DNA from 3 places in the Hydrogenophaga sp. YM1 genome. Region 1 is predicted to be linked to each of the others. Evidence: predicted binding sites of a transcription regulator. Region 1 holds the regulator's gene; each other region holds the start of a gene.
What was found. The regulator HrcA, encoded in region 1, represses chaperone genes, less so after heat shock. The targets are predictions, from matches to a motif close to TTAGCACTCNNNNNNNNNGAGTGCTAA.
Positions count from the first base shown of each region.

Region 1 (3,268 bases):
GATGGTGCGGCGCAGCAGCAACCCGCCATCGTCGGCGAAGCCTTGCTCATCCAGCCAGGGCTGGAGGGACTCGGGTCGGTCGAATTCGGCGGCGATCTCGCAGCGCGGCGCGCCTTCGCGCACCACGCCGGCCTCGCCGCGCGCGCCCAGCGCCAGCTGCAGCGCGTCGATGAGGATGGACTTGCCGGCGCCGGTTTCGCCCGTGAGCACGCCGAAGCCGCTGGCCAGTTCCAGGTCCAGCGAGGTGACGATGACGAAGTCGCGCAGGACGATGCGTCGAAGGCTCATGGCAGGGAGTGGGTGAATCGGGCCGCGTCAGGCGCCCTCGTTCCAGTGCAGCTTGCGGCGCAGGGTGTCGAAGTAGTTCCAGCCGACCGGGTGCAGCAGGCGCAGCGCGTGTTCCGAGCGCTTCACGACGATGCGGTCGCCGTGCAACAGGCTCGTGAACGTCTGCATGTCGAAGTTCGCGCTGGCGTCGCGCCCGTTGACGAGCTCCAGGGCGATCTCGCAATGCGCGGGCAGTACCACGGGGCGGTTGGACAGGGTGTGCGGCGCGATCGGCACCATCACCCAGCCGCCGATGCTCGGGTGCAGCAGCGGCCCGCCGGCCGACAGCGCGTAGGCGGTGGAGCCGGTGGGCGAGGCGATGATCAGGCCGTCGGCGCGCTGGTTGGCCACGAAGCGGCCGTCGACTTCCACGCGCAACTCGATCATGCTGGCCACGGCGCCGCGGTTGACGACCACGTCGTTGAGCGCGGTGGCCTCATAGACGCAATGGCCGTCGCGCCAAACGCTGGCCGCCATCAGGGCGCGCGCCTCTTCCTGGTAGTCGCCGCGCAGGATGGGGCACAGGGCCTCGCGGTAGTCCTCGAAGGCGATGTCGGTGATGAAGCCGAGCCGGCCCTGGTTGATGCCCACCAGCGGCACGCCCTGGCGCGCCATCTGCCGGCCGATGCCCAGCAGGGTGCCGTCGCCCCCGACCACCAGCGCGAGCTGGGCGTGCCGGCCGATGCCGGGCACGTCGAGCGAGGGGTAGTCCGTCAGCCCCGTGTTCTGCGCGGTCTGCTGCTCCAGAGAGACCTCGCAGCCCTGGGCGTGCAGGAACTGGGCGATCTCTTCGACCACATGGCGGGCGCCCGGCGCCTGGTACTTGCCCACGATGACCACGTGGACGAAGCGCAAGGGGCGTTTCGCGGCGGGTGTCGTGGCGCGGGGATGCAGCGGGGCATTCATGCGCAAATTACATCACACGGTGTCGTGTGCGAAGGGGGTTGCGCCGCACCGCAGCGCGCGCCGCCGGGGCTTTCCTTAGAATGGTTCGGATGATGGACGATCGCGCTAAGTTGCTGCTCAAGGCGCTGGTGGAGCGCTACATCGCCGACGGGCAACCGGTGGGTTCGCGCACGCTGGCCCGGGCCGCCGGGCTGGAACTGTCGCCGGCGACCATCCGCAACGTGATGAGCGACCTGGAAGAGCTGGGCCTGATCGCCAGCCCGCACACCTCGGCGGGGCGCATTCCCACGGCGCGCGGTTACCGGCTCTTCGTGGACACCATGCTCACCGTGCGGCGCGAGGAAATGATGCCGCGCGTCACCGAGTTCAGCGCGCCGGGCGCGGAATCGCCGCAGCGCGTCATCAGCCAGGCCGCGCACCTGCTGTCCAGCCTGTCGCAGTTCGTCGGCGTGGTCATGGCGCCGCGCCGCGCCTCGGTGTTCCGGCACATCGAATTCCTCAGCCTGTCCGAGCGGCGCGTGCTGGTGATCATCGTCTCGCCCGACGGCGAGGTGCAAAACCGCATCATCCAGACCCAGGCCAGTTTCACGCAGTCGCAGCTGGTCGAAGCGGCCAATTTCCTCAACACCCACTACGCGGGGCTCACCATCGAGGCCGTGCGCGAGCGCCTCACCACCGAGCTGGACGCGCTGCGCGGCGAGATCGCCGACCTGATGAAGCAGGCCGTGGACATCGGCGCGCAGCCGGCCCAGCAGGACGAGGTGGTGGTCGCCGGCGAGCGCAACCTGCTGTCGGTGAGCGAGTTCAGCAGCGACCTGGGCAACCTGCGCCGCCTGTTCGACCTGTTCGAGCAGAAGACCCAGCTCATGCGCCTGCTCGACGTCTCCACGCAGGCCGACGGCGTGCGCATCTACATCGGCGGTGAAAGCCAGGTGGTGCCGTACGAAGACCTGTCGGTGGTGACGGCGCCCTACGAGGTGGACGGCCAGGTCGTCGGCACCCTGGGCGTGATCGGGCCGCAGCGAATGCCCTACGACCGCATGATCCAGATCGTCGACGTGACGGCCAAGCTGGTGAGCAATGCGCTGAGCCATACCAAGCAGGGGTAGGTGCGCAGGGGGCGCCCTACAATCCCGCGCTCGGGCCGTTAGCTCAGTTGGTCAGAGCAGAGGACTCATAATCCTTTGGTCGTTGGTTCAAGCCCAACACGGCCTACCAAAAAAGCCTGCTATACTGCGAGGCTTCGCGGCTGTAGCTCAGTTGGATAGAGTACTTGGCTACGAACCAAGGGGTCGTGGGTTCGAATCCTGCCAGCCGCGCCACTACTGAAAGCCCGCAGCCACAAGCTGCGGGCTTTTCTCTTTCTGGTGCCTCTTTCGCGCGTACCCGTCACCATGAGCAAGGCATTCACCCGCGAATCCGATTCGGACGACGATGACGATGGCGTCGGCGCGCCGGCCACACCAGGCGGCAAGAACTACCTCACGCGCACGGGCTACGAGCGCCTGCGCCGAGAGCTCCTGGGCCTGATGGACGAGGAGCGGCCGAAGGTGGTCGAGGCCGTGCACTGGGCCGCCAAGAACGGCGACCGCTCGGAGAACGGGGACTACCTGTATGGCAAGAAGCGCCTGCGCGAGATCGACCGGCGCATCCGCTTTCTTACCAAGCGCCTGGAGATCGCCGAGGTGGTGGATCCCTCCGCGCACCACGGCAGCGACCAGGTGTTCTTCGGCGCCACCGTCACTTACGCGGATGGGTCGGGGCGCGAGACCACCATCACCATCATCGGCATCGACGAGGCCGACAGCACGCAAGGGCAGGTGAGCTGGGTGGCCCCCGTTTCACGCGCCCTGCTCAAGGCCCGCGTCGGCGACGTGGTCAAACTCGCCGTGCCGGGCGGTGTGCAGGAGCTCGAGGTGCTGGACGTGAGCTACCCGGCGCCCACTGCCGCCTGATCAGGCCTTGGCCGCGGCCTTGTAGCGTTGGGCCTTGATGACCGAGGGCGTGCGCTTGAGGCTGCGCAGCACGTCGGCCA
Region 1 covers NZ_CP070223.1:3,461,905-3,465,172, reverse strand. Annotated here, with positions in the region: gene recN (DNA repair protein RecN) at 1-288, opposite strand, end outside; gene JNX00_RS16320 (NAD kinase) at 316-1,233, opposite strand; gene hrcA (heat-inducible transcriptional repressor HrcA) at 1,323-2,342, shown strand; tRNA gene JNX00_RS16310 (tRNA-Ile) at 2,375-2,451, shown strand; tRNA gene JNX00_RS16305 (tRNA-Arg) at 2,479-2,555, shown strand; gene greB (transcription elongation factor GreB) at 2,628-3,188, shown strand; gene JNX00_RS16295 (bifunctional (p)ppGpp synthetase/guanosine-3',5'-bis(diphosphate) 3'-pyrophosphohydrolase) at 3,189-3,268, opposite strand, start outside.

Region 2 (3,268 bases), 2.2 Mb from region 1:
CGGACGCGGCGTTCTGCAGCGCGGTGCGGGTCACCTTGGTCGGGTCCAGGATGCCCATCTCGATCATGTCGCCGTAGGTGTCGTTGGCGGCGTTGAAGCCGTAGTTACCTTTGCCACCCAGCACGGCGTTGATCACCACGCTCGGCTCGCCGCCGGCGTTGGCCACGATCTCGCGCAGCGGGGCTTCGATGGCCTTGAGGATCAGCTTGATGCCGGCGTCCTGGTCGGCGTTGTCGCCCTTGATGGCGCCAGCGGCCTGGCGGGCGCGCAGCAGTGCCACGCCGCCACCGGCCACGATGCCTTCTTCCACGGCGGCACGGGTGGCGTGCAGCGCGTCTTCCACGCGGGCCTTTTTCTCCTTCATCTCGACCTCGGTGGCAGCGCCGACCTTGATCACGGCCACGCCGCCGGCCAGCTTGGCCACGCGCTCTTGCAGCTTCTCGCGGTCGTAGTCGCTGGTGGCTTCCTCGATCTGGATGCGGATCTGCTTGACGCGGGCCTCGATGTCGGCCGCGGCGCCGGCGCCGTCGATGATGGTGGTGTTTTCCTTGCCCACTTCGATGCGCTTGGCCTGGCCCAGGTCGGCCAGGGTCACCTTCTCGAGCGTCAGGCCCACTTCTTCAGCGATGACCTTGCCGCCGGTGAGGATGGCGATGTCTTCCAGCATGGCCTTGCGGCGGTCGCCGAAGCCCGGCGCCTTGACGGCCACAACCTTCAGGATGCCGCGGATGGTGTTGACCACCAGGGTCGCCAGGGCTTCGCCCTCGACTTCCTCGGCGATGATCAGCAGCGGACGGCCGGCCTTGGCGACTTGCTCCAGCACGGGCAGCAGGTCGCGGATGTTGCTGATCTTCTTGTCGAAGAGCAGAACGAAGGGGTTGTCCAGCAGGGCGGCCTGCTTCTCGGGGTTGTTGATGAAGTAGGGCGACAGGTAGCCGCGGTCGAACTGCATGCCTTCGACGACGTCGAGTTCGTTGTCCAGCGACTTGCCGTCTTCCACGGTGATCACGCCTTCCTTGCCGACCTTGTCCATGGCGTCGGCAATGATCTTGCCGATGGACTCGTCGGAGTTGGCGGAGATGGCGCCGACCTGGGCGATTTCCTTGCTGGTGGTGGTGGCCTTGGAGGCCTTCTTCAGCTGCTCGGTCAGGGCCACGACGGCCTTGTCGATGCCGCGCTTGAGGTCCATGGGGTTCATGCCGGCGGCCACGTACTTCATGCCTTCGCGCACGATGGCCTGGGCCAGCACGGTGGCGGTGGTGGTGCCGTCACCGGCGTTGTCGCTGGTCTTGGAAGCGACTTCCTTGACCATCTGCGCGCCCATGTTCTGGAGCTTGTCTTTCAGTTCGATCTCTTTGGCGACCGAGACACCGTCCTTGGTGACGGTGGGGGCGCCGAACGAGCGCTCGAGCACCACGTTGCGGCCTTTGGGGCCCAGGGTCACTTTGACGGCGTTGGCCAGGATGTTCACACCCTCGACCATGCGCGCACGGGCGTCACCGCCGAAAACCACGTCTTTTGCTGCCATGTTTGGCTCCTTCAGTACGAATCAGGGGGGAGGGGAATTACTTCACGACGACCGCGAACAGGTCGTCTTCCTTCATGACGAGCAGCTCGTCGCCGTCGACCTTGACGGTCTGGCCGCTGTACTTGCCGAACAGCACGCGGTCGCCCACCTTGACGGTCAGGGCGCGGACTTTGCCGTCGTCACCGGTCTTGCCCGGGCCCACGGCCAGGACTTCGCCCTGATCGGGCTTCTCGGCAGCGGCGTCGGGGATGACGATGCCCGAGGCGGTCTTGGTTTCGCTGTCGACGCGCTTGACGACCACGCGGTCGCCGAGAGGCTGAAGTTTCATTGCATCTCCTGAATGGAAAAGAGGGCTAGGGGAAAAAGGGGGCCCCGGCTTGGAACCGGGACACGGGCGCGGATGTTAGCACTCGGCGCCAGCGAGTGCTAATGATAAGGGCGGGCGTGACGGTTTCAAGAACCGTCCGCGCCGCCCGGGCGGCTGCGGAAACGTCACTTCGCCGCGAAGAATGACCCACGCGAGGTGCGGGCCGATCCGGGCCGACTGGACGATTCGACCCCGGTGCCAGGCTGGCGTCGACACCGCGCCTGGGCAAGGCGAGGTTCACGGACTGGGTGGCAGCACAGGCAGCGGCCTGAGCCGGGCGTTCCGAACGCGCCTACGCATCCGGCTGCGTTGCCCCGACCGCACACCTGTGCGCCGCATGGGTGCCCCCCGCTCTGACCAACGCCCTTGCCCCGCAGGGGCTTCCCGGCGATTCAAGCCCTTACACTTTGTATCTTTCTTTAGGCAAGTCGTTTCTGCGCAGGCATTAAGCGGCTCGTTCGTCCGCCCCGTCGCCGGAAACTTCAATGCCCTCACCCTCTGTCCTTTCTGGCGGCGCGCTGCCTGCGCGCGCGCCTTGGATGCCACCGTTTGCTGTGGCCATGCTGGCGCTTGCGCTCACGGCATGTGGTGGCGACAGCCGCACACCGTACCCCGCTGCGGCGCCACAGACGGTCAGGGTACAAGTGCAGGGCTTGAAAGGTTCGGGTCTCACGCTGCAGAACAACCTGGGCGATGACCTTGTCATTTCGGCAGACGGCACCACCTCGTTCTCCACGGCCGTGGCCGTGGGCGCGTCCTATCAGGTCAGCGTCAAAGCGCCGCCGGAGATGCCTCCACAGACGTGTACCGTGAGCGGCGGTGCAGGCCAGGTGGCTGATGGGGTATCGCCCACCGTTTCCGTGACGTGCAACCGGCCGCCGCACTTCGCCTTTGCCACTTTCTTGTCGGCGACCAAGGTTCTCACGGTCGATGATGTGACGGGGGATCTGACCCTGACCGGCTTTTCGGTCTCGCAAGGCGGCATATTCGGCGGCACTCTCGCACCGAGCGGTCGATTCCTTTACCTGGCGGATGTGGTCACCAATACCGTGCGCTCATACGCCATCGACATGGATACGGGCGAGCTGACGCCGTTGCCTGGCTCTCCCACCGCAACCGGGCAGTCTCAGCCTCAAGCCATGGCCATGTCGCGGAATGGGAAATATCTCTATGCGGCCAATCGAGCAAGCAACACCCTCAGCGTCTTGGCAGTGAACACCGCTACGGGCGCGCTCACGCTGCAAGGCACAGTGCCAACAGGCACGTACCCCTTGGCTGTGCAGATGACGCCGGATGGCCAGTTCATGTACGTGGCCAACTACATTGCCGGCTCCATCAGCATCTACTCGCTGAACGCCACGACCGGCGCGGCC
Region 2 covers NZ_CP070223.1:947,446-950,713, forward strand. Annotated here, with positions in the region: gene groL (chaperonin GroEL) at 1-1,528, opposite strand, end outside; gene groES (co-chaperone GroES) at 1,566-1,856, opposite strand; gene JNX00_RS04665 (beta-propeller fold lactonase family protein) at 2,381-3,268, shown strand, end outside.
Region 2: the regulator HrcA is predicted to act here: its motif matches at 1,932-1,958, upstream of groES (co-chaperone GroES).

Region 3 (3,268 bases), 1.9 Mb from region 1:
CAACCCGGGCTACGTGGACGGCAGGCCCTGCGTCTACGTCGGCATGACCGGCCTGGACCCCGACGTGCGCTTCGACAAGCACAAGGCCGGCATCCAGGCCAATGGCTACGTGTTCAGGTACGGGCTGCGGCTGCTGCCGGACCTGTTCGAGGGCTTCAACCCGCTGCGCTACCGGGACGCGGTGGACAAGGAGATCGAGGTCGCCATCGACCTGCGCTCGGCCGGCTTCGGCGTCTGGCAGGCCTGAGCCGCCGGTCCACGTCAGCCGGTCCGCTTCAGTGCGTGGCGCCGGCGCCCAGCGCCCTGTCCTGCCGCTCCCGCAGCGCGCACCGCACGGCCAGCCGCAGGCCGCGGACGATGCCGTCCAAGGCCATGCTGGGCCGCCCCTGCTCGGGCAGCCAGGGCACGTGCACGAAGCCCCCGCGCGCGTGGCGCAGGCCGCGGCGCGTCGCCAGCGCGTGCATGAGGCCGTAGAACACGTGGTTGCAGACGAAGGTGCCGGCGGTCTGCGAGACCTCGGCGGCGATGCCGGCCGCCTGCAGCTCGGCCAGCATGGTTTTGATCGGCAGGCCCGTGAAGTAGGCGGCGGGCGCGCCGGGCCGCACCGGCGCGTCGATGGGCTGCGCGCCCGCGTTGTCGGCGATGGGCGCGTCGTCCAGGTTGATGGCCACGCGCTCCAGCGAGAGGGCGCCACGCCCGCCGGCCTGCCCCACGCAGATGACCAGCGCGGGCCGGTGTTCGTCGAGCAGGGCCGTGAGGCGCCGCAGCGATTCGCCGAACACGGTGGGCAGTTGCGCCGCCACCACCGTGTGGTCCAGCAGGCGCTCGCCGTGCAGGGCCTGCACGGCCAGCCAGCTCGGGTTCACGCTCGCGCCATCGAAGGGGTCGAAGCCGGTGAGCAGGACCGTCGTCGACGGCGCGGAGGGCGGGCTGGGGAGGGCGGGCATCGCGCCAATCTACCGCAGGCGCCGCCGCCCAGGCCCCCGTCGCTCAGCGCCGCGCGACGCGGCCGCGCAGGTCCACCAGCTTGGCCTGCAGGCGGCGCTGGTTGTCCGCGCCCATGCGCAGCAGGATCTTCTGCCCGGCCGACAGGGCCTCCAGCTGCGGGTCGGCGTACTCGTAGCGCACCCAGGGCCGGGTGGACGGCACCTCGCCCTTCACCTGCACCAGCGCCACGGCTGGTGGCGCGGCGGGCACGGGCGTGGCGATGAGCTGGTCCAGCACCTGCACCAGGCGGTCGTTGAAGTAGCGGCCCGGAAAGCCCAGCTCCTCGTACGCCTGCTGGAACAGCGGGTAGAGGCGGCGGTACAGCGCCACGGCCCGGCCCGTGTCCACCGACTCGGCGAACTGCACGAAGGGCGTGTAGCGCGCGCTGTTGTCCGGAGCGATGGTTTCGCTGGCGCCATCGGCTGCCTTGGTCGAGGCAAAGCGCCCGGGGGTGGGGGTCACGGGCCACATCAGCACGGGCGCGTGCGAACGCCCCAGGTTGTCCACCGTGGCCACGGCGCGCTTGACGAAGCCGTCGAGCTGCAGGAAACGCAGCGCGTTCGGGCGGCCGAGCAGCTCGGCGAGGTGATCGCTCACGTAAGGGTCGGCGTCGGCCAGCGCGGGCAAGGGCGCGGGCGGGGCGCTGGGTTCGGCCGCCGGGGGCTCCACCGGGTGCTGGATGGCGGGCGGCGCCGCGGGGGCCGGTTCGGCGGGCGCGGGCGGGGCGGATGGGGCGACGGCCACCGGCGGCTCCACCGGGGCGGGGACCTGCCGGTCCTGGTAGTACCGCCAGCCGAAGTAGCCGGCGGCGGCCAGCGCCACGGCGGCCGCCAGGATGATGGGAAGGTGGGAGGATTCGTCTCGTTCGGGTTCGCGTGTCATGGCCTCGTCGTCTCCGGCAAGCTGGGGAGGCGGTCCATCCTACACCCCGGGGTTCTGCCGCACCACCGCGCAGGCTCCAGGCCGGAAATCATCGAAAAAGTTCTTATAAATCAAAAACTTACAAGAACCTAGATCATCGCCATCTGTTTCACCGGGGGCATGGAACTTCCGATTTAGCACTCCCTCCAACCGAGTGCTAATATTCTTGTCCGATACCCCGAGGAGGTCATCCATGTCCCATTCGCTGATTCCTGTGGCCGCTGCGCCGAGCAGCGATCTGGCCGTGGCCGGGTCCTGGTCGAACCGCTCGCTCACGCTGCCGCCGCTGGGCAATCTGGACGCCTACATTTCCGCCGTGAACCGCCTGCCCCTGCTCAGCCTGGAGGAGGAACAGGACGCGGCGCGCCGCCTGCGCGACCACAACGACCTGGACGCCGCCGGGCGCCTGGTCCTGTCGCACCTGCGGTTGGTCGTCTCCATCTCCCGCCAGTACCTGGGCTATGGCCTGCCGCACGGCGACCTGATCCAGGAAGGCAACGTGGGCCTGATGAAGGCCGTCAAGCGCTTCGACCCTGAGCAGGGCGTGCGTCTGGTGAGCTACGCCATCCACTGGATCAAGGCCGAGATCCACGAGTACATCCTGAAGAACTGGCGCATGGTCAAGCTGGCCACGACCAAGGCCCAGCGCAAGCTGTTCTTCAACCTGCGCTCGCGCAAGCAGGGCCTGCGCGCCGAAGCCGCCGACGGCGACACCCACCGCGAGGTGCTGAGCGACGCCGAAGTGGGCCTGGTGGCGCGTGAACTGAACGTCAAGCCCGACGAGGTGCGCGAGATGGAAACGCGCCTGGCCGGCGGCGACGTCGTGTTGGACCCGGGCCCGGGTGACGACGGCGAAGAGGCGTTCGGCCCCATCGCCTACCTGGCCGACCAAACGCAAGAGCCCACGGCGGTGCTGGAATCGGCCCAGCGCGACCGGCTCGCCACCGAAGGCGTGGCGCAGGCCATGGGCGAGCTGGACGAGCGCTCGCGCCGCATCGTGAGCGAGCGCTGGCTCAAGGTGAACGACGACGGCTCGGGTGGCATGACCCTGCACGAACTGGCCGCCGAGTACGGCGTGAGCGCCGAGCGCATCCGTCAGATCGAGGTGGCGGCCATGAAAAAGATGCGCAAGGCGCTCGCCGCCTACGCCTGATCCGGCCGGCGCGACGGCACAATCGCGCCCCATGCCTTTCTTTGCTCCCGTAGGGCGGCGCCTGCGCGCCGCCCTGGGCCTTTGCCTGGCCCTGCTCTGCCTCCCCGCCTTCGCCACTGACGCGGCCCCCTCCGATCCCGCGCCCATCGCGCTGGACGCGCGCCGGGCCACCATTTCCCTGGACGGCCGCAGCCAGCAGCTGCTGGA
Region 3 covers NZ_CP070223.1:1,578,695-1,581,962, reverse strand. Annotated here, with positions in the region: gene JNX00_RS07585 (hypothetical protein) at 1-247, shown strand, start outside; gene pcp (pyroglutamyl-peptidase I) at 276-947, opposite strand; gene JNX00_RS07575 (DUF3014 domain-containing protein) at 991-1,869, opposite strand; gene rpoH (RNA polymerase sigma factor RpoH) at 2,102-3,061, shown strand; gene JNX00_RS07565 (7TM diverse intracellular signaling domain-containing protein) at 3,093-3,268, shown strand, end outside.
Region 3: the regulator HrcA is predicted to act here: its motif matches at 2,043-2,069, upstream of rpoH (RNA polymerase sigma factor RpoH).